2 regions of the Microbacterium sp. NPDC064978 genome follow, and region 2 is predicted to be linked to the other one. Evidence: predicted binding sites of a transcription regulator. Region 2 holds the regulator's gene; the other holds the start of a gene.
What was found. The regulator HrcA, encoded in region 2, represses chaperone genes, less so after heat shock. The targets are predictions, from matches to a motif close to TTNGCACTCGNNNNNNNCGAGTGCNAA.
Positions count from the first base shown of each region.

Region 1 (14,541 bases), 1.2 Mb from region 2:
TCCGGACGATTCGACCCGGGCTCGGTGCGCGCGCTCGCGACGGAGGACGACGCGGTCATCTGGGTGGCGACGCAGAACGGGGGTGCGAGCATCTGCCTGGTCCTGGGCGCAGGGGAGAGCACGACGCCGAGCTGCAACCAGCGGGAAGCGGTGCAGGAGGACGGCCTCTGGGGCGAGGTGACGACCCAGCGCGACGACGAGTACACGCGCCAGGTCATGGCCCATCTGCTCCTCACGCCCGACGGTGAACCGGCGGTGAGCGTCGACGTCTCGGAGTACGGCTCCGGCGAGAGCGGCCCCACCTACGCGAACGAGGCGGAGACACGGACCGCCGAGCGCCTGGCCGATGACGGCTTCGACCCGAACTCGATCTGGGTCGCCGGGTACGACCGCGACGTCCCGATCTGGACGGCCTCCGAAGGGGAGACGGGTCGGCAGTGCCTCATCTACGACGGGGCGACGGCCGACGCGCCGCGGGCCTGTGAGACGACGGAGACGCTGCAGGAGCACGACGGTCGGCTGCGGTTGCAGGTGACCGACGCGGAGACCGGTGGAATGACGACCTACGAGCTGCCGACCTCCGGTTTCGGGTCGTTCGTGATCATCCGAGAGGGGAGCGACGTCGGTGCGGGAGGAGACTGACCGCCAGGGCTCCGCTGCGGCGGAGGAGCGCCGAGCACTGGAGCGCGCGGCCTATGGTCGGGACGGCGGACTCGACGCCGCCGGTGCCCGGCGCCTGCGCGAGCTCCAGGAGGAGCATCGACGGCAGGAGCTTCCGGCGGAGGAACGGCCGACGGCAGCCTCCGAGGCGCTCCCGGTGGCGGAAGACGAGGGTCGGGAGTCCGATCCGCCGCCGGCTTCCGACGCATCGCCGCTCGCCGCGGCCGGAGCACCACCCGCACCCGTCGAGACGGGCGCGCCGATGCGGGCGCGCGGAGTCGTGCCGGTGCTCGTGGCGGCAGCGACCCTCCTGGCGATCGGCGTCGGGGCGGGGTGGGCGCTGTTCGCCCCGCGGTCGGAGGCGTTCCCCTTGACCGAGGCGCAGGAGCAGCGACGGATCGAACTCGCCGGGGAGGACTACGACCCCGGCTCCGTGCGCCCGGTGGCGGAGGCGGAGGGCGCGCTCGCCTGGTTCGCCACGCAGGATGACGGGGCCACCCGGTGCCTGATCCTCGACGTGGGCGAGGACTCCCAATCCACCTGTCTGGCAGCGGAGGAGGAGCTGGGGCCGGGCCTGTACGCCGCGCTCCCCGTGGCGGCCTCCGATACCGGTGACGACGAGGACTCGTTCTCCACCGACAGCGTGACGGCGGTGATGCTGTTCTCCACCGCGGACGAGCCGATGGTGAGCATCCAGCGGTGGGGCGGAAGCTCCACGCTCTTCGCCCAGTTCGGGGAGGAGCAGCGCCCGAGGGTGAAGGAACTCATCCGCGACGGTTATGACCTCAACCTCACCCTCCTCGGCTCGTTCCGCGAGCAGCCGGTGTGGCTGGGCGACCGCCGTACGACGACCGGCCCCGCCCAGCGCTGCCTGATCGTCGACGCCGACGGTTCGCGGCAGTGCGCCACCCTCGACGAGGCGCTCCAGTCCGGGCTGCGCGTGCAGCTCCTCGACGTGGATCAGGAGACGGGAGAGCTGCTGTCGGCGTCCGTGGTCGAGGTGGCCTTCACCCGCTGGCAGATGCCGTACCTCACGGTGACCTCGGGCCCGGCCGTGGTCGACGAGGCGACGGGCGAGTCGTATCTCGTGACCACCGGGCCGCCGGGGGATCCGATCCGCGTCGACATCCCTGGCCGCGACCCGGACGACTGATCGCTCTCAGTCCGCGACGGGCACCCGGTCGGCGAGGATCGCGCGTCGCTGATCGCCGAAGCGGGCGAGGATCAGGGTCGCCTCGGCGTCGCCGCGCAGGGTCAGCTTGCGCCGGAAGGCCGCGGGGTCGACGTCGACCCCGCGCTTCTTGATCTCGATGCGGCCGATGCCGTGCGTCTTCAGGGCCGCGTTGATCGTCTTCGGCGTGATCGGCAGCGTCTCCCGGACGCGGAAGGACTGCACGAACGGGCTCGTCAGCGCGGCATCGGAGGTGAGGTAGGCGATGCGCGGGTCGAGCATCCCCGCATCGAGGCTGCGGGCGACGTCGCCGATGAGGCGCGCCCGGATGACGGCGCCGTCCGGCTCGTGGAGGAAGGCCCCGAGCGGTCGGACCGGAGCGTCCTCGGCATCGGCAGGGCCGGTGAGCTCGTGCGAGCGCTCGCCGCGGATCACCAGGGCCGAGCGCCGGACCCCTTCCCTGGCCAGCTCCCTGGACCAGACGACGAGCTCCACGACGCTGCCGTCGGCGCTGACCCACTGCGTCTCCGCGTCCGCGGGCAGGGCGTCGCGGTCGTGGGCGGGGCCGAGCTTGATCCCCGTGGGGCGCTGCGCGGCGACGGCGAACGCCCAGTCGAGGGACGGCGAGTAGTCGTCGGCGGAGACGCGCCGGGTCTCGCTGTGTCCGGAGGTGCGGCGGGCGGGATCCATCCAGATCGCCTGGCCGGGGACCGGCTCTCCGAGCGCGTCCTCGGCCGTGGCATGCCGGACGGTGGCGTCGTCCCCGAACGGGGCGAGGTTGTAGGCGGCGAGGGCCGCGGTCACCTCGTCGGCGTCCACCGCATGGACCGCCAGTCCCGCGCCGGCGAACGCGAGGGCGTCGCCGCCGATCCCGCAGCCGAGGTCCGCGACGCTCGTGAGGCCGGCTCGGCGGATCCGCTGGGCGTGGCGGGCGGCCACGCCGAGGCGGGTGGCCTGCTCGAGGCCCGCGCGGGTGAAGAGCATGCGGGCGGCGAAGGGGCCGAACTTCGCCGTGGCCCTGGCGCGCAGGTGCGCCTGCCCGACGACGGCGGAGACGAGGTCGGGGGAGTGTCCCGCAGCCCGCAGCCGGGAGACGGCTGCGGCCGCCTCGGCGGTGGAGGTGACCGGCCCGAGCGCGTCGAGCAGCTCGAGGCCGGCGGGGGTCAGCAGGGCGCGCAGCTCGGACATCTCCACCCTCCCAGCCTAGGACCCGCGTGACGTGTGACCCGGGTTGGCACTCGCATTGCATGAGTGCCAGCCGACCGCATACACTGGCATTAGCACTCTCGGGTTGAGAGTGCGAACGAGTCTTTCGTGTCAGCGTCAAGAAAGAAGAGGTAGACCGTGTCGGTTTCCATCAAGCCGCTCGAGGACCGCATCGTCATCAAGCAGGTCGAGGCCGAGCAGACCACCGCGAGTGGCCTGGTCATCCCCGACACCGCCAAGGAGAAGCCCCAGGAGGGCGAGGTCGTGGCGGTCGGCCCCGGCCGCATCGACGACAACGGCAACCGCGTTCCGCTCGACGTCGCCGTCGGCGACCGCGTGCTCTACAGCAAGTACGGCGGCACCGAGGTGAAGTTCGGCGCGGACGAGTTCCTCGTCCTGTCGGCTCGCGACGTCCTGGCGGTCGTCGTCCGCTGATCGCACACTCGGTTCCCTCTGCACGGCGGACGGGAACCCGGTCCGAAGAGGGCCCGGATGCTTCGGCATCCGGGCCCTCTTCCGCGTCCGGAGCGGCGCGGCCCTCGTCCTCGCGGGCATAGGGTTGTGCGGTGACCCCCGAGACGACCCGCGCCACCCGGACGGCGGGCGTCGCCTACGCCGGGAGCGCATACCTCCTGTGGGGCGTGCTGCCGCTCTACTTCCTCCTGCTGCAGCCCACCGGGCCGTGGGAGGTGGTCGCCTGGCGGGTGCTGCTCTCCTTCGTCTTCTGTCTTCTGCTGCTCACCGTCACGAGGGGATGGCCCGCCTTCCTCGCGATCGTCCGGAGTCCGCGACTGCTCGGGTGGACGGCCCTCGCCGGCCTGCTCATCTACGTCAACTGGCAGGTCTTCGTCCTCGGCACGTTGAGCGAGAACGTGGTGGAGACGGCGCTCGGCTACTTCATCAACCCGATCACCACCGTGCTGCTCGGCGTCTTCGTCCTCAAGGAGCGCCTCCGCCGTCTGCAGTGGGCGGCGGTCGGGATCGCGGCCGTCGCGGTCGTCGTCATCATCGTGGCGTACGGCCACGTCCCCTGGATCGCCCTGACCCTCACCGCTTCCTTCGGTCTGTACGGGCTCATCAAGAAGAAGATCGGCCCTGCCGTCGACGCGGTCAGCGGGTTGACGCTCGAGTCGTTCTGGCTGATCCCCACCGCGGTGGTGCAGCTCGTGATCGTGGCGACGACGCCCGTCGGCCTGACGATGGGGACCGCGGGCTGGCCGCACGCCGTGCTGCTCGCCTTCGCGGGGGTGGCCACGGCTGTCCCCCTGCTGCTGTTCGCGGCCGGCACGCGTCGCGTCGACCTCACGATCATCGGGATGCTGCAGTTCCTCACCCCGGTCCTGCAGTTCGTGATCGGGGTCGTCGTGCTGCACGAGCCGATGCCGCCGGAGCGCTGGATCGGGTTCCTCCTGGTGTGGGTCGCGATCGCGGTCTTCGTCGTCGATCTGCTCCTCGCCGCGCGTCGCGGCCGTCGTGCCACCCGCGCCGCGGCGCTCTGATCGGTCCTGTCCGCGCCCCGAAACGGCGGCCCTGGATCGTTAACGCACCGAGATACTTGCCCCTCCTGCGCGCGGGGCGCACGCCCTAGTGTTAGAGCACCCGACTGTGGTCATCATCCACGTTCGTTTACGCAAGGGAGCATCATGAACGCACTGAAGGGCTCGCGCAGCGCGAGGATCTTCGCCGGGATCGCGCTGGTCAGCGCCTCCGCCCTCATCATCGCGGGCTGCAGCAGCACGCCCGATGCGGAGCCGTCGGACGGGGGCGGCGACAAGCCCGCCGCCGACCTGACGCTCAAGCTCGGTTCGCTGCTACCCGCCACCGGTACGCTCGCGTTCCTGGGCGCGCCGATGGAGGCCGGCGTCCAGCTCGCCGTCAACCAGATCAACGAGGCCGACGCCGGCATCACGATCGACCTCAGCACGGGCGACGAGGGCGACCTCGACAACAAGGCCTACGAGACCTCCATCACCAACCTGCGCAACGGCGACATCACCGCCATGATCGGCGCGGCGTCCTCCAGCGTCACCAAGCTCATCCTCGACGGCAACGCGGGTGCGGACATCCTCACGGTGTCCCCGTCCAACACCTCGCCGGACTTCACGGGCATCAACCCGCTGTACTTCCGCACCGCACCGAGCGACAACCTCCAGGGCGAGGTCCTCGGCAACGAGATCGCCGAGGACGGCCACAAGACGCTGGGCATCATCTACCAGAACGACCCGTACGGCACGGGCCTGTTCGAGGCGATCAAGGCCACGTTCGAGAGCACCGGCGGCGAGGTCGTCGCCGATGCGTCGTACAACCAGGGTGACGGTCAGTTCAACGCGCAGGTCTCGGAGATCGCCGCGGCGAACCCGGACGCCGTCGCTGTCGTCTCCTACGACCAGTTCGCCACCATCGCGCCGCTGCTGGGCAACGCCGGGGTCGACACGGGCTCGCTGTACCTCGTCGACGGCAACCTCAAGGACTGGGGCGCCGACATCCCGGTGAGCCTCGAGGGCTCGAAGGGCACCCGCGCCGGCGCCGAGCTGCCGCAGGACTTCCTCGACCAGCTGAACGAGGTCTGGACGGCCGAGGGCAACGACCCGATCGACGCCGTGACCTACTCGGCCGAGGCGTACGACGCCGTGGTCCTCATCGCTCTGGCGGCGCTGAAGGCCGGCTCGGTCGAGGGCCCGGACATCGCGGCGGAGATGATCACCGTCTCCGGCGGCGACGGCGACGGCGAGAAGTGCGACAACTTCGCCGACTGCGCCGCGATCATCAACGACGGCGGCACGCCGGACTACGACGGCCTCTCCGGCGAGATCACGTTCGACGAGAACAACGACCCGAAGGGTGCCGCGATCGGCGTCTACGAGTTCGACGCCGAGAACGTCACCTCGCGCATCAAGTAAACACCGCACGATGAAGGCCCCGGATGCTTCGGCATCCGGGGCCTTCCTCGTGCGGCGCGAGGTCTCAGGCGGCGTCGGTCCCGAGGGTGCCGAGGTAGAGGCCGATGACCTTCGGATCGTTCAGCAGCTCCCGACCGGTGCCCTCGTAGGCGTCCTTCCCCTGGTCGAGCACGTAGCCGCGGTCGCAGATCTGCAGGCACCGACGGGCGTTCTGCTCGACCATGATCGTCGTCACGCCCGCCTTGTTGATGTCGGAGACGCGGATGAAGGCGTCGTCCTGCCGCACGGGGGAGAGGCCGGCGGACGGCTCGTCCAGCAGCAGCACGGACGGATCCATCATGAGCGCGCGGGACATGGCGACCATCTGGCGCTCGCCGCCGGAGAGCGAGCCCGCACGCTGCTTCAGGCGCTTGCCGATCTCGGCGAAGATGCTGCTGACGAACTCGAGCCGCTCCGCGAAGATCTTCGGGTTCTGGTAGAGCCCCATCTCCAGGTTCTCCTGGATGGTGAGCGACGGGAACACGTTGTTCGTCTGCGGCACGAAGGCGACACCGCGGCGTACGAGCTTGTCGGCCTTGAGGCCGACGATGCTCTCGCCCTTGACGGTGATGTCGCCCTCGCGGACGTTCACCATGCCGAAGATCGCCTTGAGGAGCGTCGACTTCCCGGCGCCGTTCGGGCCGATGATGCCGATGAGCTCGCCCTGGCGGGCGACGAGGTTCGCGCCGTTGAGGATGTTCACTCCCGGCAGGTAGCCGGCGTGCACGTCCTTCAGCTCGACGATGACGTCGCCGGTCTCGGGGGTGCCCTCGGCGGGGATCGCGGTGCTCATGCCTTGTCCTCCTCGGCGGCGTCCTCGGCCTCGACCTCGGCCTCGACCTCCGTCTCGATCTGCTCGCGGATGCGCTCCGCGTCGGCGTCCGAGATCACCGGGAGGCGGCCGGTGACGGCGCCGAGGTCCACGTCCTGATGGGCGCCCAGGTAGGCGTCCACGACCGCGGGGTCCTCCATGACGGTCTCCGGAGGCCCCTCGGCCACCACGCGCCCCTCGGCCATCACGACGACCCAATCGGCGATGTGACGCACCATGTGCATGTCGTGCTCCACGAAGAGCACCGTCATCCCGAGGTCCTTGAGGTCGAGGATGTGGTCGAGGAGCGACTGCGTGAGGGCGGGGTTCACCCCGGCCATCGGCTCGTCGAGCATCACCAGGTTCGGGTCGCTCATGAGCGCCCGTGCCATCTCCAGGAGCTTGCGCTGACCGCCGGAGAGGGAGGCGGCGAAGTCCTGCTCCTTGGCGTCGAGCTTGAAGCGCACGAGGAGCTCGTGGGCCCGCTGCTCGATCTCCTGCTCCTGCGCGCGCCAGAGGAAGGGGAAGAGCCCGGCCCAGAAGCCCTCGCCGCGCTGGTCCTTCGCACCGAGCTTCATGTTCTCCAGCACGGTCAGCAGCGACAGCGACTTGGTGAGCTGGAAGGTGCGCACCTGGCCCATCCGGGCGACCTTGAAGGACGGGATGCCGGAGAGGCTCTTGCCGTCGTACGACCAGGTACCGCTGTTGGGCTTGTCGAACCCGCAGAGGAGGTTGAACAGTGTGGTCTTCCCGGCGCCGTTGGGGCCGATGAGTGCCGTGATGGCGCCACGCGGGATCTCGAGGTGATCGACGTCGACGGCGGTCAGTCCGCCGAAGCGCCGCTGCACCGCGTCCACGACGAGGATCGGGTCGACCTTCTTGACTCCGGGGGCGGCGGGACCCGCGGCGAGGCCGGTGGTCTTGGCGCGGGGAGCGCTCTTCGCGGGCGTGACGGCCGCGTCGTTCTCACTTGACAAAGGTCATCTCCCTCTTGTTCCCCAGGATGCCCTGCGGGCGGAACACGACGATGAGCATCAGCACGATGCCGATGAGGATGTAGCGCACCACGTCGGCCTGTGCGCTCGTCATGGGCAGGTAGCCGGCCGTGGCCATCGCCGGGAGGAGCGCGCCGAGGAAGGCGAACACCACCCAGAAGAGCACGGCGCCGAGCGTCGGGCCGAAGACCGTCGCCGCACCGCCGAGGAGCAGGATCGTCCACAGGAAGAACGTCAGCGACGTCGAGTAGCTGCCGGGGATGACCGCCGAGGGCAGGACGAAGACGATGCCGCCGAGCGCACCGATCACACCACCCACCACGAGCGCCTGCATCTTGTACGCGAAGACGTTCTTACCGAGCGACCGCACGGCGTCCTCGTCCTCGCGGATGCCCTTGAGCACGCGGCCCCACGGGCTGCGCATGAGCGCCCAGACCACGAGGATCGTCAGAGCGAGGGTGAGCAGACCGAACACCCGCACCCAGAGGTCGTTCGCGTTGTAGGTCCACGGGCCGAAGCCGTACGTCCCGGGAGGGAACGGGTTGGCATCGCGGAAGCTCTGGTGGTAGCCGGAGAGCCCGCCGGCGGAGTTCGTCCAGTCCTTGAACAGCTCCGTGACGAACATCAGGCGCACGACCTCCGCGGCCGCGATGGTCGCGATGGCGAGGTAGTCGGCGCGCAGACGCAGCGTCGGGATTCCCAGCAGCAGGGCGAAGAGCGCTCCGCCGGTGATGCCGACGAGCACGCCCAGCCACCACGGGAAGCCGAAGGTGAGGATCGAGATCGCGTAGCCGTAGCCGCCGATCGCCATGAAGGCCGCCATGCCGAAGTTGAGCAGACCCGTGTAGCCGAAGTGCACAGCGAGGCCGGTGGCCGCGAGCGCGTAGGCGATCGTCGTCGGGCTGAACAGGTAGGAGGCGGTGTTGCCGAAGATGCTTCCGAAGTCCATGCGTCAGCCCAACCTTTCCTTGCGTCCGAGGATGCCCTGCGGTCGCACGAGCAGGATGATGATCAGCGCGACGAGGGCGCTGGCGTACTTGAGGTCGGTCGGCACCCCGAGGAGCGTGGACACCTCGACCGCGAGGCCGACGATGATCGAGCCGATCAGGGCGCCGATCGCCGAGCCGAGCCCGCCGAGCGTGATGGCGCAGAACATCAGCAGCAGCATCTGCATACCCATGTCCCACTTCACGCCGGGGCGGAAGTACGCCCAGAGGATCCCGGAGATCGCGGCCAGGGTGCCGGCGAGGATCCAGACGATGCGGATGACCTTGTCCACGTCGATGCCGGAGGCGGCGGCGAGCTGCGGGTTGTCCGAGATCGCCCTCGTCGCCTTGCCGGTGCGGGTGCGGGTGAGGAAGAACGCGACGCCGAGGATCACGATGATGCTGGTCGCCATGCCGATCAGGTCGATGTACGACAGGGAGATCGGCCCGAGACGGATGGGCTCCGGGCTGGAACCGGGCAGCTGATAGGTGTTGCCGCCGATGATGTACTGCAGACCGTAGCGGAGGGCCAGCGAGAGGCCGATGCTGACGATCATGAGCTGGACGACGCCCAGACCCCGGCGCCGCAGTGGCTTCCAGATGCCGGCGTCCAGAGCCCAGCCGAGCGCCGCACCGCCGATGACCGCGGCGATGATGCCGGCCCACAGCGGGAGCTGCCAGAACGAGGTGACGACGAGCGTGACCACCGCGCCCCAGCTCACCATCTCGCCGTGCGCGAAGTTCGACAGCCGGGTCGTGCCGTAGATCAGCGCGGCGCCCATCGAGGCGAGCCCCAGCAGCAGACCGAAGTTCAGACCGCCCACCATGCGCGACAGGAGCTGGTCGAGGAAGGAGACGGTCACCCGCTCGCCCTCGCCGAGGAAGAAGTTCACGATCTTCGTGCCGGTGAGCCCGAACTCCAGCTCGAATGAGGCGGTCGTGCCCGAGACGGGCTGGATCCCCTCGGGGAGCTGCGTCGCGTCGACGATCACGCCGTCCGGAAGCGTGGACTCGTCGACCGTCAGGGTGTACGTCTCCTTCTCCGGCACGTACAGGCGCCACTTGCCCTCGGCGTCGGTCTCGGTCTCGGCGTCGAAGCCGTTCCCCTCGATCGTCATCACGACGCCCTCGACGGGCTCGTCGCCGTCGGTGACGACGCCGGCGAAGTAGAAGTCGGTGACCTCCTGGCCGTCGTCCGTCGTCTCCGCGGATGCGGCTGAGGGAGGGAGGAGGAGCGATGCCGCGAGCGCCATCAGGATTCCGAAGAAGGCGAAGGCCCAAGGGCGCTTTCGCGGTCCGGCGAGTGCTGTGGGTCCCACGCAACCTCCACTGTGAGTGCTGTCTCCGCGGACTCGGGTCGAACCGCGGGGATGGACGACGCACTTGAGCGTAATGGGCGATCGGCGATTCACCTATCGTCCGGGCCAACGGTCCGGTAACGACAGGGCTCTGGGAATGTTCTCGGGCGTGTCTCGCTTAGAATCTCCATACGGGTCACGCCCGCGCACCGGCCGACGTCGACCCCCCATTCGCACCCGGATCCGCGCCACTCGCGCAGGAGGAGATTCCATGGACCAGCACGATCCCTTCGGCTTCGTCGGACTGACCTACGATGACGTGCTGCTGCTCCCCGGGCACACCGACGTCATCCCCAGCGAGGCCGACACGTCGTCCCGGATCACGCGGCGGATCCCCGTCGCGACGCCGCTCCTCTCCAGCGCGATGGACACCGTGACCGAGTCCCGCATGGCGATCGCCATGGCGCGGGAGGGTGGCATCGGCATCCTGCACCGCAACCTCTCGATCGCCGACCAGGCCGCGCACGTCGACCGCGTGAAGCGGAGCGAGTCCGGCATGATCACCGACCCCATCACCACGACGCAGGACGCGACCGTGGAGGAGGTCGACGCGCTGTGCGCCAAGTACCGGATCTCCGGTCTCCCGGTCGTGGACGACGAGGGTCGTCTGGTCGGCATCATCACGAACCGGGACATGCGCTTCGTCTCCGGCTTCGAGCGCCAGAGCACGTTCGTGAAGGACGTCATGACGAGGGAGAACCTCGTCACCGCCCCGGTGGGCGTCGCGGCAGGCGAGGTCATCGCGCTGTTCGCGAAGCACCGCGTCGAGAAGCTGCCCCTCATCGACGAGGACGGCAAGCTCGCCGGCCTCATCACCATCAAGGACTTCGACAAGAGCGAGAAGTACCCGCTCGCCACCAAGGACGACCAGGGCCGCCTGCGGGTGGGCGCGGCGATCGGTTTCTTCGGCGACGCCTGGGAGCGCGCCGAGGCCCTCCGCGACGCCGGTGTCGACGTGCTCGTCGTCGACACCGCCAACGGCCAGTCCCAGGGCGTGATCGACCTCGTCAAGCGCCTCAAGGCCGACGAGTCGTTCGCGCACATCGACGTCATCGGCGGCAACGTCGCCACCCGCGAGGGCGCGCAGGCGCTGGTCGACGCGGGGGTCGACGCGGTCAAGGTGGGCGTGGGTCCCGGCTCGATCTGCACGACGCGCGTGGTCGCCGGTGTCGGCGTGCCGCAGGTGACGGCCGTCTACGAGGCGTCGCTCGCGGCGCGTCCGGCCGGCGTCCCGGTGATCGCCGACGGCGGCCTGCAGTACTCGGGCGACATCGCGAAGGCCCTGGTCGCCGGCGCCGACGCCGTGATGCTCGGCTCGCTGCTCGCCGGCACGGACGAGTCGCCGGGCGAGATCGTCTTCCAGTCGGGCAAGCAGTTCAAGCAGTACCGCGGGATGGGATCGCTCGGCGCCATGCAGACGCGCGGCAAGCAGACCTCGTACTCGAAGGACCGCTACTTCCAGGCCGACGTGCCCAGTGACGACAAGCTGATCCCGGAGGGCATCGAGGGCCAGGTCCCGTACCGCGGCCCGCTCTCCGCCGTCGCCTACCAGCTCGTCGGCGGGCTGCGGCAGTCGATGTTCTACGTCGGTGCGCGCACCATCGAGGAGCTCAAGCAGCGCGGCAAGTTCGTGCGCATCACCTCGGCGGGACTCAAGGAGTCGCACCCGCACGATGTGCAGATCGTCGTCGAGGCGCCGAACTACAAGAAGTGACAGCGGCCCCCGGGAAGGGGGACGCAGGAGGGGCCGGATGCGCTGCATCCGGCCCCTCGTCGTCCGCGGTGCGGTCAGCCGCAGCGGTAGGTGACGCCGCCGACGTCCCACACCCCGGGTCCGAGCTCGGCGCACGTCCCGATCACGCCGGCCAGCACGGTCACCAGCAGGACGATCCCGATGATCGCGAAGATCGTCAGGATGGCGCCGACGATGATGCCGGCGATCGCGATGCCCTTGGGGGCCTTCGCCTTGCCGAGCTGCACGGCGGCGATGATGCTGAGGATGAGGCCGACCGGCGGCAGCAGGAACGCCAGCACGAGGCCGATGATCGACAGCACCCGCCCGGGCGGCGAGGTCGGCGCGTCCTGCGCGTAGGGGGCGCCGGGCGGGGGAGCGGAGGCCGCGGGATACGGCGAGGGCGCGCCGCCGGGCGGCGGCGGGTTGTAGGGCGGCGGGGCGTCGGGCGACGGTGCGTCGGTCATGATCTCTCCTCGGTTCCGGTCGTAGCCCAGAGCGTAGCGACGGAGGAACGGGCATGCCATCCCCCTTCCGGGCCCCGCGCGCCGCGCGTACGGTGCCGGTATGTGCCGAAACATCGTGCCTCTGAACAACCTCGAGCCGGCAGCCACGGATGAGGAGTGCCAGGAGGCCGCGCTCCAGTTCGTCCGCAAGATCTCCGGGACGACGGCGCCCTCGCGCGCGAACCGCGAGGTGTTCGATCGCGCGGTGGCCGAGATCGCCGTGGCCACGCGGCGGCTGCTCGACGACCTCGTGACCTCGGCACCGCCCAAGAACCGCGAGGAGCAGGCGGCGAAGAGGCGGGCGCGATCGGCGGAGCGCTACGAGGCGATCCGCGTCTATCAGGAGGAGAAGCGGGCGGCGCGCGCGGGCTGACGCGCTGCGGGCCGGGGGTGGAGCCCTGTGCCAGAATCGACGTACCCCGCTCGACTTTCCCTGCGGCCCGGTGATGAAGGCACCGAGCTCGCACCGCCGAATCCCCCCGGCAGGGAATCTCCCCAAGGAGAGCTGTACATGGCTGAGGTCCCCCCTCGCATCCTCGTCGTCGACGACGACCACGACGTCGCCCTGCTCGTCAAGACCGTCCTGGAACGGCGTGCAGGCTGCGTCGTCGATCTCGCGGACGACGGCCGGTCGGCGCTCGAGAAGGCCGCGGCGGTGAAACCCGACGTCGTCGTGACCGACATCGAGATGCCGGGGCTCAGCGGCCTGGAGCTGCTCGCGGAACTGCGGCGCCTCATGCCGACCGTGCCGGTCGTCGTGATGACCGCGCACGTCTCGGTCGAGTACGCCGTGTCGGCGCTCCGGGCGCAGGCCGACGAGTTCCTCACCAAGCCGCTCGACAACGCCCGACTCGTGGAGTCGGTCACCCGGCTCGTCGAGGAGTCCCGGCGCCGGAAGGCGGAGGCGAAGACCGGCGAGGTCGTCCTCGCGATCGGGGCGCACCCGGACGACGTCGAGATCGGCGTCGGCGGCATCCTCGCGGCGCACGCGGCCGCCGGCGATCAGATCACGATCCTCACGCTCTCCCGCGGAGCGCGCGGCGGTGACGCGGACAGTCGCCAGCATGAGTCGCTCGCCGCGGCCGAGCAGGTGGGGGCGCGCCTGTTCGTCAAAGACCTCATCGACACCGAGATCTCGGGCGGAGGATCAACCGTCCGCCTCATCGAGGAGGTCGTGCAGGAGATCCAGCCGACCATCGTCTACACGCACTCGCACCACGACCGCCACCAGGATCACCGCGCGGTGAACGAGGCGACGATCGTCGCGACCCGCCGCGTCGGCACGGTCGCCTGCTACCAGAGCCCTTCCGCGACCATCGACTACCGGCCCACGCGCTTCGTCCGCATCGATCGCTTCCTGGATGACAAGCTGCGGCTGCTGGAGTGCTTCCAGTCCCAGACCGCGGCGAACCGGGAGTATCTCGCGCCGGAGTTCGTCACCGCCACCGCACGCTACTGGTCGCGGTTCGGCGGCGGCGAGGCGGTCGAGCCGCTGGAGGTCGTGCGCGAGACCGCCGAGTTCATCGGCGCCCATGAACTGAGTCGACGGGAGAGCTGATGACGAAGCGCGTACTGGTCACCGGAGCCGGAGGCCCCGCCGGCGTCGCCGTGATCCGCTCCCTGCTGCGACGGCCCGATCTGACGGTCTTCGCGGCCGACATGGACGGATGGGCGAGCGGTATCTACCTCGTGCCACCGGCGCAACGCCGTCTGGTTCCCCCGGGGCGTGACGAGGACTTCGTGCCGGCGATCGCGCGGATGGTCGCGGAGGACGGTCTCGACCTCGTGATCTCGACCGTCGACGTGGAGCTGATCGCCCTCGCGGACCGCCGCGATGAGCTGGCCCCCGCGGTCCTCGCCGCGCCGCCCGCCGACACGCTGCACACGGCCCTCGACAAGCTCGCTCTCGCGGAGCGCTGCGCGCCGACCGGTCGTGTGCCGCGCACCGTGCTCGCCGGGCCGGATGCCGCGGAAGTCGCGTGGGAGTTCCCCGTGTTCGCCAAGCCCCGCCAGGGTGCGGGCAGTCGCGGTGTGCGCCTCGTCCCGGACGCCGAGGCGCTCGCCGCCCTCCCCACCGATGAGGGGCTGATCGTGCAGGACTTCCTCCCGGGCGAGGAGTACTCGGTCGATGTGATCGCCGACGCGTCCGGCGGTGTGGTCGCGGCGGTCCCGCGCAC
Region 1 is NZ_JBITWF010000001.1:1,179,990-1,194,530, reverse strand. Features, by position in the region: gene ACIGJI_RS05925 (hypothetical protein) at 1-642, shown strand, start outside; gene ACIGJI_RS05920 (hypothetical protein) at 626-1,813, shown strand; gene ACIGJI_RS05915 (SAM-dependent methyltransferase) at 1,820-3,019, opposite strand; gene groES (co-chaperone GroES) at 3,176-3,472, shown strand; gene rarD (EamA family transporter RarD) at 3,604-4,536, shown strand; gene ACIGJI_RS05900 (ABC transporter substrate-binding protein) at 4,681-5,937, shown strand; gene ACIGJI_RS05895 (ABC transporter ATP-binding protein) at 6,002-6,769, opposite strand; gene ACIGJI_RS05890 (ABC transporter ATP-binding protein) at 6,766-7,764, opposite strand; gene ACIGJI_RS05885 (branched-chain amino acid ABC transporter permease) at 7,754-8,731, opposite strand; gene ACIGJI_RS05880 (branched-chain amino acid ABC transporter permease) at 8,735-10,021, opposite strand; gene guaB (IMP dehydrogenase) at 10,338-11,840, shown strand; gene ACIGJI_RS05870 (hypothetical protein) at 11,915-12,325, opposite strand; gene ACIGJI_RS05865 (DUF2277 domain-containing protein) at 12,426-12,737, shown strand; gene ACIGJI_RS05860 (response regulator) at 12,876-13,922, shown strand; gene ACIGJI_RS05855 (ATP-grasp domain-containing protein) at 13,922-14,541, shown strand, end outside.
Region 1: a site for HrcA is predicted at 3,063-3,089, ahead of groES (co-chaperone GroES). Genes of this name have one in related genera too.

Region 2 (14,541 bases):
CGCCTTCAGCATAAGGAAGCGGGGCCGGTGGATGGACCACCGACCCCGCTTCGACACGAGATGTGTCAGAGAGTGTTACTTCTCCCAGCCGACGTTCTCGACCGGCGTGACACCGAACAGGTCGAGACCGACGTAGGGCTCCGGCGTGAGGTTCGCCAGGCCGTTCTTGACCACGTAGATCGAGGGGCCGCTGTACAGCGGGATGAGGCCCCACGTCTGCTCGATGATCTTCGGCTCGAGGTCCATCGCCGCGGTGGTCCAGGACTCCGCGTCCTTCTGGCTCTCGACCTCGTCGGCGATCTGCTTGTCGATCTCCTCCGTGCCGGTCGCCGACAGGTTCAGACCGCTGTCCGAGCAGTAGAGCTGGCAGAACCAGGCCGGGCCGAACGGGTCGGAGTCGGTGAAGCGGAGCGAGACGACGTCCCAGTTCTTCGTGGTGAAGTCGCTGGAGAAGTCGGCGGAGGCGCGGACATCGATCTTGAGGTCGATGCCGATCTCCTTCTGCTGCGCCTGCAGCGACTTCGCGAGGGCCTCGATGGTCGGGTCCTCACCGAAGATCGGGAACGTGACGGAGAGCTTCTCGCCATCCTTCTCGCGGATGCCGTCCTCGCCCTCGGTCCAGCCGGCGTCGTCGAGGAGCTTCTTGGCGCCCTCGACGTCGTGCTTCAGACCGGCTTCGGCGAACGAGTCCTTGTAGCCGTCCTGGAACGAGTACAGGTTGAGCGAACCGGCGACCGGCTCCTCGTAGCCGAGGCCGTTCCACGCGATCTGCTTCTGCTGGTCGACGTTCACGCCGAGGAAGAACGCCTTGCGCACGTCGATGTCCTCGAACTGCGGCTTGTCGGCGTCGACGAGCAGGACCGTCTTGGCGGTCTGCTGCGCACGGCGGACGACGGTGTCGTCCACTTCCTGGACCTGCTTCAGGCGGTCGTTGGTGTTGGCGCCCACCATGTCGATCTCGCCGTTCTTGAAGGCGTTGATCGAGGCGTCGGGCTCCATGGCCGTGAAGGTGACCGTGTCGAGCAGCGGCGCGTTGCCCCACCACTCGGGGTTCGGCTTGAACGAGACGAAGCCGCCGTTCGCGTCGAACGTGTCGACGGTGTACGGGCCGGCGCCCCACTCGGGGTGCATGTTGCCGATGAAGGCCTCGTTGAACACGGCCGGGTCGGCGATGTCCGGGTGCAGGACGCCACCCGTGAGGAACGCCATGGACGGCCAGGCGTAGATGCCGTCGAACGTCACGACGGCGGTCTTCGCGGTGTCACCCTGCTCGACGGTCTTGATCTGCTTGTAGCCGTCGGTCGCGTTCGGGTTGAAGCCCTCGTCGTAGGACCGGTTGGCCTTCCACGTGGCGTCGATGGACGTCCAGTCCATGTCGGTGCCGTCGTTGAAGTGCGCCTCGTCCTTGAACGTGAAGGTGATGGTCGTGTTGCCATCCTCCTCGCCGATCTCGTACGCATCGAGGTAGGCGTCGTTCTTCGTGACCTCGCCCTCCGGCGAGACCAGGAGGATCTGCGGCATGTACCACGACCACAGGCGAGCGGTGTCAGCACTGGCATCGCTGTTGAAGCCGTTCAGCTGCTCCGGGATCTCGTTGATGGGGAAGTTGACCTCGCCACCTTCCTGGAGGTTGCTGCGGTCCTGCGGGTTGTAGTCGGCGGTCTTGGTCTCGACCTTCTCGCCGTTGTCCCCGCCACCGGTGTTCCCGGAACCGCTCGCGCAGCCCGCGAGGGCGAGTGCGAGGGCGCCGCCGATCGCGACCGCCCCCAGCAACTTCTTGTTCTTCATGGTGCTCCTTTCGCCTTTCGGCGTTTCATAAAGGGAAGACTAGTTCGAGCTTTATCCCGGTACACCGCACTGCGGTGAATGCCGCCTAACCGTTATCGGACGGTGACCAGGAACGGGCGCATGGTTTCGGGTCAGACCGTCGCGGGCTTCGTCGACATCGTCTCGGCGTCGAAGACCACCCGCTCGCGGGTGCGCTCGATGTCGGGATCCGGCACGGGGATCGCCGACAGCAGCGCCTTCGTGTACGGGTGCTGCGGGTCGTCGAAGACCTGGTCGACGTCGCCGTGCTCCACGAACTCGCCGAGGTACATCACGGCCACGCGGTCGGCGATGTGACGCACCACCGAGAGGTCGTGCGCGACGAAGAGGTACGAGAGCCCGAGCTTGGTCTTGAGTTCGTCGAGCAGGTTGATGACGCCGGCTTGGATCGAGACGTCGAGCGCGGACACCGGCTCGTCGAGCACGACGATCTTGGGGTTCGTCGACAGGGCCCGGGCGATGCCGATGCGCTGCCGCTGACCGCCCGAGAACGCCTGCGGGAAGCGGTCGCTGTGCGCGGGGTTGAGCCCGACGAGGTCCATGAGCTCGTCCACCCGCCGGTGCGCCTCCTCCTTGGGAGTGCCGATCGCGAAGAGCGGCTCCGAGATGATGTCGGCCACCGTCATGCGCGGGTCGAGGGCTCCCATCGGGTCCTGGAAGACGATCTGGATGTCGCGGCGCAGGGCGCGCTCGACCTTGCGGCTGTGGATGTCGTTGACACTGGTGCCGGCGATGACGATGTCGCCCTCGGTCTGCTTGACCATGTCCATGATCTGCAGCAGCGTCGTCGTCTTGCCCGAGCCCGACTCGCCGACGATGGCCATCGTCTCGCCCTCGCGCACGTCGAAGCTGATGCCCTTGATCGCCTGGACCTCGCCGACCTTGCGCTTCAGGAACGCGCCCTTGACCAACGGGAACGTCTTGCGGAGGTTCTTCACCTCGAGCGTGATCGGCCGCTCCTCGCGCGGCGTCCGTGTGAGGTCGCTCTCAGGGACGGGGCGGACGGGGTAGACGGGCAGGCCACCGAGGAGGCCGCCGTCCTCGATCTCGTGCGCGCGGATGCAAGCGGCCTGGTGCAGGTCGCCCGAGCCCGTCGGCACGGGGAGCAGTTCCGGCTCCTTGGCGCGGCAGGCGTCCATGACGATCGGGCAGCGGTCGGCGAACGGGCAGGCGTCCGGGAGGTTGATGAGCAGCGGCGGGTTCCCCTTGATGGGGGTCAGCGGCTCCTTCTCGGCCTTGTCCACGCGCGGGATGGCGCCGAGCAGACCGATCGAGTACGGCATGCGGGTCTTGTGGAACAGCTCGCGCACGGGCGCGTGCTCCACGGGCTTGCCGGCGTACATCACGAGCACGTCGTCGGCGGTGCGGGCGACCACGCCCATGTCGTGCGTGATCATGATCACCGCGGCGCCGGTCTCGTCCTGCGCCTTCTCGATGAGGTCGAGGATCTGCGCCTGGATGGTGACGTCGAGGGCCGTGGTGGGCTCGTCGCAGATGATGAGCTTCGGATCGTTGGCCATCGCGATGGCGATGACGACACGCTGCCGCATGCCTCCGGAGAACTCGTGCGGGAAGGACTTCATCCGCCGCTCGGGCTCGGTGATGCCGACGAGCTTGAGCAGCTCGACGGAGCGGTCCCAGGCGTCCTTCTTGGACAGGCCGCGGTGGACCGTGAGGGCCTCGATGAGCTGATCGCCGACCGTGTAGACCGGCGTGAGCGAGGTCAGCGGGTCCTGGAAGACCATCGACATGCCGTTGCCGCGGATGACCGACAGCTGCTTGTCGCTCATGCCGACGAGTTCCTTCCCGTCATACATGATCGAGCCGGTGACCTTGGCGTTCTCGTCGAGGAGACCCATGATCGCGAGCGAGGTCACGGACTTGCCGGAGCCGGATTCGCCGACGATGCCGAGGGTCTTGCCGGCTTCGAGGTCGAAGGAGACGCCGCGGACGGCGTCGACGCGGCCGGCCTCGGACGCGAAGCTGACCTTGAGGTCGCGGACGGAGAGGACGTTGGTCATGCGCGGCCTCCAGCAGCCGAGGTGGGATCGAGGGCGTCGCGCAGGCCGTCGGCGATGAGCGCCATCGACACGGTGAGCAGGGTCAGCGCCGCCGCCGGGAAGTAGAACAGCCAGGGCGCCGTGGTCAACGAGCTCGAGCCGGCGCCGATGAGGGCACCGAGCGACACGTCGGGGATCTTGACGCCGAAGCCCAGGAAGGACAGGCCCGTCTCCGTCACCACGGCGTTGACGACGCCGAGGGTGAAGTTGATGACGAGGAGAGAGCCGATGTTGGGCAGGAGGTGGCGGAGCACGATGCGCATGCCGCCGACGCCCATGTACCGGGAGGCACTGACGTACTCGCGCTCGCGGAGCGACAGGGCCATCGTCCAGATGACGCGGGCGGGGAAGTACCACCCGATCACGAAGATCATGATGAGGGCGATGACGCGCCAGTCGCCGCCGGCCTTGTTCGAGATCATCGCGAGGATGAGGAAGCTCGGGATCACCATCATGAAGTGGATGACCAGGAGCGAGATGCGCTCCGTCCAGCCGCCGAAGTAGGCCGCGGCCGTGCCGACGAGCGCGGACACGATCGTGACGCCGACGGAGACGGTGATGGCGATCATGAGCGACCGCTGCAGGCCGACGGCGACCTGGGCGAAGAGGTCGTTTCCGGCGTTGTTCGTGCCGAACCAGTGTTCCGCGGACGGGGGAGTGCTGAGGTTCAGGAAGTCGAGTTCGATGTGGTCGTACCGGGCGATGAAGGGCCCGAGGATGGCGAACAGCACGAGGACGACGAAGATCACGAGGCCGATGAGGGCTCCGCGGTTCCGGGAGAACCGTCGCCAGTACAGCGTCCACTTCGACAGCCGCTTGGTGGCGACGCGGGTGGTCTCGGGGCCGGCGGTCTCCGGCTCCGGGTGGATGGTCGGGTCGAGCATGTCGGTGCTCATGTCAGCTCACTCTCACGCGCGGGTCGAGGACGACGACGGCGATGTCGGCGAGGATGGCGCCGATCGCCGTGAGGACCGCACCGAAGGCGGCGATCGCGACGGTTCCGTGGATGTCGTTCTTGGTGATGGTCTCGATGAAGTACCGGCCCATGCCGTTCCACGCGAAGATCGTCTCGGTCAGCACCGCTCCGGTGAAGATCGCGGGGATCGTGAAGGCGACCTGCGTGGCGACGGGGATGAGCGACGTCCGAAGTGCGTGCTTCCGGATGGCCTGCTGCTTGGTCAGGCCCTTCGCGCGGGCCGTGCGGACGTAGTCGGCGTTGATGTTGTCCAGGAGGAGCGATCGCTGCAGGAAGTGGATGCTGGCGTAGCCGGTGAGCACCAGCGCGATCGTCGGCAGCGTCAGGTGTTGCAACACGTCTATGAGCGTGGGGAAGAAACCCTCGACGCCTTGGCTCGCGTTGCCGGTCACGTAGAAGATGCGGGTGCCGGTGGCGTTGTTCAGGCCGATCGCGAGGAGGACGATCGCGAAGGCCGCGACGACGATCGGGATGTTGAGCGTGATGATGCTCGTGGCCTGGCCGATGCGGTCGGCGAGCTTGTACTGCCGAGACGCGGTGTAGACGCCGAGCGCGATGCCGAGGACCGTCGTGAGGATCGTCGCCCCGAGGACGAGCTCTGCGCTGACCCACATGCGGTAGGCGACCTGCTCGTTGACGGAACCCCCGGTCGGGCTCACGCCCCAGTCCCAGCGGAGGAGGATGCCGGTGAACCAGGTCCACCACCGCTCGATGAGCGGGACGGTGTCGCTCAGGTTGCGGGGAGCGAGGGTGTTCACGATCTGCTCTTCGGTGAGCGGAGGGCGACGACCCACATAGTTGCTGCGCGGATCGAGGAAGCCCCACGCGAGGAAGTAGGTGAGGTTCGTCGCGACCACGATCATGAGCAGCCAGCCGAGGGCACGGCGCGCGAGGTACTTGATCAAGGGGGATTTGTCTTTCTCTTCTCCAGACGCGCTCGGGGTCTGCCGACGCAACGCTGAGCCGGGCGGATGATCGGGTGTCATCCGCCGTTCCGCGCGACGCGACAGCCCTCACGGAGTCTGTGACGGAGTCGTATCGCTTACGGGATCCGGTGTCACGGATTGATCCCGGGCAACTTCGGGAGACTATCACCGATACGCCCGAATGGGGATTATGAGAGCCCTCACCGTACAATCGACGGGACATGTCCCCACGCGCTCTCACCCCTCTTCAGCCTGCCGCGACGCCGGCTGCGCAGATCCGCAATTTCTGCATCATCGCCCACATCGACCACGGCAAGTCGACCCTGGCCGACCGCATGCTCCAGATCACCGGCGTGGTCGCGGAGCGGGACATGCGTGCCCAGTACCTCGACCGCATGGACATCGAGCGTGAGCGCGGCATCACGATCAAGAGCCAGGCGGTGCGGATGCCCTGGGCGCTCGCCCAGGCGCAGGGGGTCGACGAGGTCTTCGCGCTCAACATGATCGACACACCGGGTCACGTGGACTTCACGTATGAGGTGTCCCGGTCGCTGGCGGCATGCGAGGGCGCCATCCTCCTCGTCGACGCCGCGCAGGGCATCGAGGCCCAGACGCTGGCCAACCTCTACCTCGCGCTGGAGAACGACCTCCACATCATCCCCGTCCTCAACAAGATCGACCTCCCGGCCGCCGATCCCGAGAAGTACGCGAAGGAGCTCGCCTCGCTCATCGGCGGCAAGCCCGAGGACGTGCTGCGGGTCTCGGGGAAGACCGGCATGGGGGTCGAGGATCTGCTCGACCGGATCGTTGAGGAGATCCCGGCTCCGGTCGGGGACGCGGACGCACCGGCGCGCGCCATGATCTTCGATTCCGTGTACGACGCCTACCGCGGTGTCGTCACCTACGTGCGGATGGTCGACGGCAGCCTCTCGCCCCGCGAGCGCATCCAGATGATGTCCACGGGCGCGAACCACGAGGCTCTCGAGGTCGGCGTGTCGAGCCCGGAGCCCACTCCCACCAAGGGTCTCGGCGTCGGCGAGGTGGGCTACCTCATCACCGGCGTGAAGGACGTGCGTCAGTCGAAGGTCGGCGACACGATCACGAACGCCCGCAAACCCGCGGCGGAAGCTCTTCCCGGCTACACGGACCCCAAGCCGATGGTCTTCTCGGGTATCTACCCGATCGACGGCAGCGACTACGCGGAACTGCGCGAGGCGCTCGACAAGCTGAAGCTCTCCGATGCCTCGCTGCAGTACGAGCCGGAGACCTCTGTGGCTCTCGGGTTCGGATTCCGCTGCGGCTTCCTCGGCCTGCTGCACCTGGAGATCGTGACCGAGCGCCTCGCGCGGGAGTTCGGCCTCGACCTCATCACCACCGCGCCGAGCGTGATCTACGAGGTGCTCACGAGCGACACCGGCGAGACCGTCACCGTCACGAACCCGAGCGAGTACCCCGACGGGCGCATCGGCTCGGTGTCGGAGCCCATGGTCAAGGCAGCCATCCTGTTGCCCAAGGACTACGTCGGCACCGTCATGGAGCTGTGCCAGTCGCGTCGTGGCACGTTGCTCGGCATGGAGTACTTCTCCGAGGAGCGCGTCGAGCTGCGCTACAACATGCCGCTCGGCGAGATCGTGTTCGACTTCTTCGACCAGCTCAAGTCCAAGACGCAGGGCTACGCCTCCCTGGATTACGAGCCCTCGGGGCAGCAGGAGGCCGACCTCGTCAAGGTCGACATCCTGCTCCAGGGCGAGAAGGTCGACGCGTTCAGCTCGATCGTGCACCGTGACAAGGCGTACGCCTACGGCACGATGATGGCGGAGCGGCTGCGCAAGCTCATCCCTCGCCAGCAGTTCGAGGTGCCGATCCAGGCCGCGATCGGTGCCCGCATCATCGCTCGCGAGACGATCCGCGCGATCCGCAAGGACGTGCTCGCGAAGTGCTACGGCGGTGACATCACCCGTAAGCGCAAACTCCTCGAGAAGCAGAAGGAGGGGAAGAAGCGTATGAAGATGGTGGGCCGCGTCGAGGTCCCCCAGGAGGCGTTCATCGCCGCTCTCTCCGGCGACGTCGAGACCAAGGACAAGAAATAGCCTCGGTTCTTCCGGGCTGCCCCCGCTGGGTCGCTGAGCCTGTCGAAGCGCGCGGTTCTCAGGGGCGGTCCACGCTGGGTCGCTGAGCTTGTCGAAGCGTGCCGTCCTCAGGGGCTGCCCGCGCTGGGTCGCTGAGCTTGTCGAAGCGCACTGTACGAGGTCGACAACGACGGAAGGTCCTCCCACCCGCCCTCGATCAGCGCCATCTTCTTCCGACGGCTCCACCCCTGGATCTGCTTCTCCCGGAAGAAGGCAGCGTCGACGGTGTCGAAGTGCTCCGCGTACACCAGCGCCGCGGGTCTCCGGTTACGAGTGAAGTTGGCGGAGAAGGCGTCGTCGTGGTTGTGCTCCCAGACGCGGGCTTCGAGGTCGCCGTTCGTGCTGCCCGTGTGGAAACTGCCGTCTGCGCATTCGAGGATGTAGGTCCATGGCATCGGGCCATCATGGCGGAGGTGCGTGCGGCTTGGCCGGGGCGTGCGGAGATCCCTTCGACAAGCTCAGGGACCCAGCATTGTGGAGGACGTCTTCGGCCGAGTGTTGTGGGCCCTTCGACAGGCTCAGGGACCCAGCATCATCCGGGGGATGTGATGGCGTGCGGCGCGGGGGGTGTTCGCTCAGGGAACCCGAAGTAGGCTGGAACTCATGCGGCGCGGGACTTTCCGAGACGACACGGTGGACTATGCGGCCGTGGGTGCGACCCACGCCCCGGATCTGATGCAGTACCCGCCGGAGCGCAGCATCCCGGCGGAGGAATCCTGGCGCATCGGCAGCGGTGAGGAGCGTTTCCAGACGGCCGGTGAGGCCCTGCTGTCGTGGACGGCGCAGCGCGCCGCCGGGCTCTCCGTGGAAGATGTCCGTCCTGCTCCCGGTCCGGCGTACGCGGGCGTGAGCTTCGACGCCGAAGGGAACCCGATCGCGCCGAGCAAGCGCGACGTGGAGCCGCGGTACGACGCGGAGGGGATGCCCTTCGTGGGCGCGGGAATGACGCTCCACCTGCGCGGCCGTGTCGGTGGCATGCGCGCCGATTCGGAGCTGCGCGTGATCTCCGTCACCGAGGAGACCCGCCGGATCGGCTTCGTGCTGGGCACGGTGGGCGGATCCGTGGTCCGCGGCGAGGAGTCGTTCGATGTGGACTGGCGTGAGGACAACGACGAGGTGTGGTTCACCGTCCGCGCCTTCGACGCCCCGAACACGCTGCTCTATCGCCTCGTCCCCGCCCTCATGAAGCGCCGCCGTCGCGAGCTCTTCGCGCGCTACCTCCGCGCGATCTCCCCGCTCTACGCGACCCCGGTGTGATGGCGGGACCGCTTCCGCTCGGGGATCCCGCGCCGCCGGACGGGCGACTCCCTGCCGACCTCCCGATCTCCGCGGAGACGCCGTTCTCCGCCTACCTCCACATCCCGTTCTGCCGGGTGCGCTGCGGCTACTGCGACTTCAACACCTACACGTCCAGCGAGCTCCGCGGGGCGAAGCAGGAGGACTACGCGTCCACCCTCATCGGCGAGATCGCCCTCGCCCGCACCGTGCTGGAGGACGCCGGAGCGCTGCGGCCGATGGACACGGTGTTCTTCGGTGGCGGCACACCCACGCTGCTGCCGGCAGGCGATCTGGCGCGGATGCTGGGAGCGGCCACCGCCGCGTTCGGGCTCGCTCCGGGTGCCGAGGTGACGGTCGAGGCCAATCCCGACACGGTGACGCCGGAGGTCGCGCGCATCCTCGCAGAGGCGGGGGTCACGAGACTCTCCGTCGGCATGCAGTCGGCCGTCCCGCACGTGCTCGCCGCCCTCGATCGGACGCATCGGCCCGAGAACGTGCGCACCGCGGTCGCCGCCGCGAAGGACGCGGGCCTCGCCGTCAGCGTCGACCTCATCTACGGCGCGCCGGGGGAATCGCTCGCGGATTGGGAAGCATCCCTCGACGCCGCGCTCGCCCTGGAGTCCGACCACATCTCCGCGTACGCGCTCATCATCGAAGACGGCACGAAGCTCGCGCGGCAGATCCGTCGTGGCGAGGTGCCGACGCCGGACGACGACCTGCAGGCGGACATGTACGAGATGGCGGACGAGCGCCTCGCCGCGGCCGGGTTCGAGTGGTACGAGGTCAGCAACTGGGCCCGCAGCGAAGGGCAGCGGTCGCGGCACAACCTCGCATACTGGCGGGGGAGCGACTGGTGGGGCTTCGGCCCCGGGGCGCACAGCCACGTGGCCGGGCTCCGGTGGTGGAACGTCAAGCACCCGGCGGCCTACGCACAGCGGCTGGCCGCCTCATCCTCGCCGGCGGCAGGTCGCGAACGTCCCGACCAGGAGGCGCAGACGCTCGAGCGCATCCTCCTCCTCAGCCGCATCCGCGAAGGGATCGCGGTGACGGACGTCCCGGAGCGGAACAGGGACCGCGTCGCCGGGCTCATCGCCGACGGCCTGATCGATGCGCCGGCGGCGATCCGCGGTCGCGTGCAGCTCACGCTGCGCGGTCGCCTCCTCGCCGACGCGGTGGTGCGTGAGCTGACGGACTGAGCGACGCCGCCCGGGCCGTCCTACCTTCGGAGAACTCCCGATCGCAGGAGGTAGGATTGGCACTCAGGGCGGCAGAGTGCCAGCATCCGGTCGGCGGGAAGGGGAACCCATGGTCACAGAGCGAGGGCTGCAGGTTCTCCGCGCGATCGTGCAGGACTACGTCGAGACGCACGAGCCCGTGGGCAGCCGTTCCATCGTCGACCGCCATTCCTTCGGCGTCTCGGCCGCGACGATCCGCAACGACATGGCGCAGCTGGAGGACGAAGAGCTGATCACGGCTCCGCACACGTCGTCCGGGCGCGTCCCCACGGACAAGGGCTACCGGGTGTTCGTGAATCACCTCGCCCAGCTCCGACCGCTCTCCCCCGCGCAGCGCTCGGCCATCGAGTCGTTCCTCGCCGATCCGGCCGACCTCGACGATCTGATGGTTCGTACGGTCCGCGTGCTCACGCAACTCACCGGACAGGTCGCGCTGGCCCAGTACCCGTCGTTCGCGCGGGCCCACGTGACGCACGTCGAACTCGTGACGCTCGCTCCCAACCGGCTCCTCACGGTCCTGGTCACGGATGCCGGCGGGGTATCACAGCGGATCACCGCGCTGCCGGACACGATCGACGAAGCGGACCTCGCGGTGCTGCGCGCTCGACTGTCCGCCCTCATCACCGGGCAGGCGATCGCGGCGGCTTCCGACCGCCTGCAGGCACTCCTCGCCACGGAGGAGACCCCCCAGGACCGCGTTCTCCGCGCCGTCGCCGGAGTCGTGATCGACGAGCTCGGCGGCTTCCGGCAGGAGCGGCTCGTGATGGCGGGCGCGGCGACCCTGGCGCGACGGGAACAGGACTTCCGCGGCAGCATCCACCCCCTGCTCGAGGCCATCGAGGAGCAGGTCACGCTGCTGCGGCTGATGAGCGAGATGGTGCCGGACGAGCACGGCCTCGCGGCGAGCATCGGCACCGAGAACGCCTCCTTCGGGCTCGGCGAGGCGTCGATCGTGGCCAGCAACTACGCGGCACCCTCGGGGACCGCGCGGGTCGGTGTCATGGGACCGACCCGGATGGACTATCCGAGCAACCTCGCAGCGGCACGGGCGGTCGCCCGCTACCTGTCGCGGATGCTCGACGACGACGAGGCCGGCCGCTGAGGCGGCCCCACGGAAAACACGCGCAGAAAGGCGATTGTGGCGGACCACTACGAGGTTCTCGGGGTGTCCCGGGACGCTTCCACCGACGAGATCAAGAAGGCGTATCGGCGCCTGGCACGGCAGCTCCACCCGGACGTGAACCCGGGCGAGGAGGCCGCAGAGAAGTTCAAGCTGGTCACGCACGCCTACGACGTGCTCAGCGACGAGGAGTCGCGCCGCCGCTACGATATGGGCGGCGGTGACGGCGCGAACAACTTCGGCGGCTTCGGCGGCTTCGGCGACATCTTCGAGACGTTCTTCGGCGCGTCCCAGGGCGGCGGGCGCGGCGCTCGTCCCCGGTCACGACGGGAGCGCGGGCAGGATGCCCTCGTCCGGGTCACACTCGACCTGGGAGACGTGGTCTTCGGTGCGCACCGCGACATCGAGGTGGACACGGCTGTGCTCTGCGAGACCTGTCAGGGCTCGTGCTGCCAGGAGGGCACGTCACCCGTCACCTGCGACATCTGCGGTGGCACCGGCCACGTGCAGCGTCAGGTGCGCAGCCTGCTCGGCAACGTCGTCACCTCTCAGCCCTGCGGCACCTGCGAGGGCTACGGCACGACCATCCCGTACCCCTGTGGCACCTGCGGCGGTCAGGGACGCGTCCGGTCGCGCCGCACGGTGTCCCTCGACATCCCGGCGGGCGTCGAGACCGGCCTGCGGCTGCAGCTCCCGGGTTCCGGCGAGGTCGGACGCGCCGGTGGCCCGAACGGCGACCTGTACGTCGAGGTGACGGTCAACCCGCACCCCGCGTTCAGCCGGGACGGCGACGACCTGCTCGCCACGCTCGAGGTGTCCATGACCGACGCCATCCTTGGCACCGAGACCTCGATCGAGGGGCTCGACGGGGAGGTCGACCTGGAGATCCGTCCCGGCGTGCAGTCCGGCGACGTGCTGACCATCAAGGGGCGGGGCATCACGCCGCTGCGCGGCACGCAGCGTGGCGATCTCCGCGTCGGTGTGCAGGTGGTCACCCCCACCAAGCTCGATTCCGCGCAGCGCAAGCTGATCGAGGACTTCGCGAAGAAGAACAAGGCGCCGGGCCCGCAGCTCGCGCAGTTCCAGCAGGGCCTGTTCTCCAAGCTGCGCGACCGGTTCCGTACCCACTGATCGTGGCGCTGCACTTCCTCGTCGAGTCCGCAGGCGACGCCGCGGTGGGCGGTCTCGTGTCGCTGACGGGCGCCGAGGCCAAGCATGCGGCCGTCGTCCGGCGGCTGCGCGTCGGCGAGACGGTCACCATCGGTGACGGTCGAGGGGTCTGGCTGACCGGCGTCGCCGAGGAGGTGTCACCGTCGCGCGTCGATGTGCGGATCGCCGAGCGCGTCGAGCACGAGCCGGCGACTCCGCGTCTCGTGCTCGTGCAGGCGCTGGCGAAGGGCGACCGCGACGAGCTCGCGGTGCAGGCGGCATGTGAACTGGGCGTCGACGAGATCGTGCCGTGGCAGGCGAGCCGGAGTGTGTCGCGCTGGGAGGGTCCGAAGGCGGTGAAGGGACGCGAGCGCTGGGCGACGATCGTCCGCGAGGCGGCCAAGCAGGCGCACCGGACCTGGGTGCCCGAGGTGGCCGCCCCCGAGTCGACCGCACAGCTCGCGGCGCGCGCGGCGACGCAGCGGGTGCTGCTGCTCGACCCGACCGCTCCCGCCCGGCTCTCCACACTCGTTCCCGACGACCGTGACCTCGTGCTCGTGGTGGGTCCGGAGGGCGGGATCGCTCCGGAGGAGCTCGAGAAGCTCGCGGCGGCCGGCGCTGAGCGCGTCCTGCTCGGCGACACCGTGTTGCGCACCTCCACTGCGGGACCTGCCGCCATCGCCGTGCTCTCGGTGGCCCTCGGCCGCTGGTGACCGGCCGCGGCCCGCGTCCCCCCAGTAAGCTGAGAGCATGAGCGAACCCTCGATCTTCACGCGCATCCTCACCGGGGACATCCCGGGGGAGATCCTGCTCGACACCGGTCGCGTCTTCGCGATCCGCGACATCGATCCGCAGGCGCCGCTCCATGTACTCGTCATCCCGAAGACCGAGGAGTACCGCGACGTGACCGCACTCGCAGCCGGGGACCCCGAGCTGCTGGCGGAGATGGTCGCCGCCGCCAAGCGCATCGCCGAGGAGCATGCCAACGGCGAGTACCGCCTCATCTTCAACAACGGCGCGAGTGTCGCGCAGTCCGTCTTCCACGTGCACGCCCATGTGCTCGGCAACCTCGAGGAGAACAAGCTCGTTGGCTTCTGACGATCAGGAAACCGTCACCGAAAGGCTCTACGCCGACGGTGTCGCGATGGTGCAGCTGCTCGGTCCCCAGGACCGGCTGCTGCGGATGCTGGAGCGGGAGCACCGCGACGTGCAGGTGCTCGTCCGCGGCAACGAGATCACGCTCACGGGTGAGCGCGAGGCCGTCGCCAAGGCCAAGAACCTCGTCGACGAGCTGCTCGCGATGACCAAGGCCGGGCACGACCTCGCCCCGAGCGACGTGTCCAGCTCTGCGCGCATGCTCCGCCAGGAGGGTGGCCCGCGTCCCAGCGAGGTGCTGGGCGAGGCGATCCTGTCCACGCGCGGCAAGGTCATCCGGCCGAAGACGCTCGGCCAGAAGGAGTACGTCGACGCGATCGAGGAGAACACGATCGTGTTCGGCATCGGTCCGGCGGGAACGGGCAAGACCTACCTGGCGATGGCGAAGGCCGTCCAGGCGCTGCAGCGCAAGGAGGTCACGCGCATCATCCTCACGCGTCCGGCGGTCGAAGCGGGGGAGCGCCTCGGGTTCCTCCCCGGCACACTCACCGACAAGATCGATCCGTACCTGCGGCCGCTCTACGACGCGCTCAACGAGATGATGGACCCGGAGATCGTGCCGCGCCTGATGGCGACCGGGACCATCGAGGTCGCGCCGCTGGCGTACATGCGGGGGCGCACGCTCAACGACTCCTTCGTCGTGCTGGACGAGGCGCAGAACACCACGCCCGAGCAGATGAAGATGT
Region 2 is NZ_JBITWF010000001.1:10,590-25,130, forward strand. Features, by position in the region: gene ACIGJI_RS00045 (alpha/beta hydrolase) at 1-1, opposite strand, end outside; gene ACIGJI_RS00050 (ABC transporter family substrate-binding protein) at 76-1,788, opposite strand; gene ACIGJI_RS00055 (ABC transporter ATP-binding protein) at 1,920-3,848, opposite strand; gene ACIGJI_RS00060 (ABC transporter permease) at 3,845-4,783, opposite strand; gene ACIGJI_RS00065 (ABC transporter permease) at 4,785-5,768, opposite strand; gene lepA (translation elongation factor 4) at 6,011-7,879, shown strand; gene ACIGJI_RS00075 (GIY-YIG nuclease family protein) at 7,987-8,313, opposite strand; gene ACIGJI_RS00080 (DUF1990 family protein) at 8,522-9,175, shown strand; gene hemW (radical SAM family heme chaperone HemW) at 9,175-10,392, shown strand; gene hrcA (heat-inducible transcriptional repressor HrcA) at 10,502-11,533, shown strand; gene dnaJ (molecular chaperone DnaJ) at 11,570-12,682, shown strand; gene ACIGJI_RS00100 (16S rRNA (uracil(1498)-N(3))-methyltransferase) at 12,685-13,413, shown strand; gene ACIGJI_RS00105 (HIT domain-containing protein) at 13,451-13,798, shown strand; gene ACIGJI_RS00110 (PhoH family protein) at 13,845-14,541, shown strand, end outside.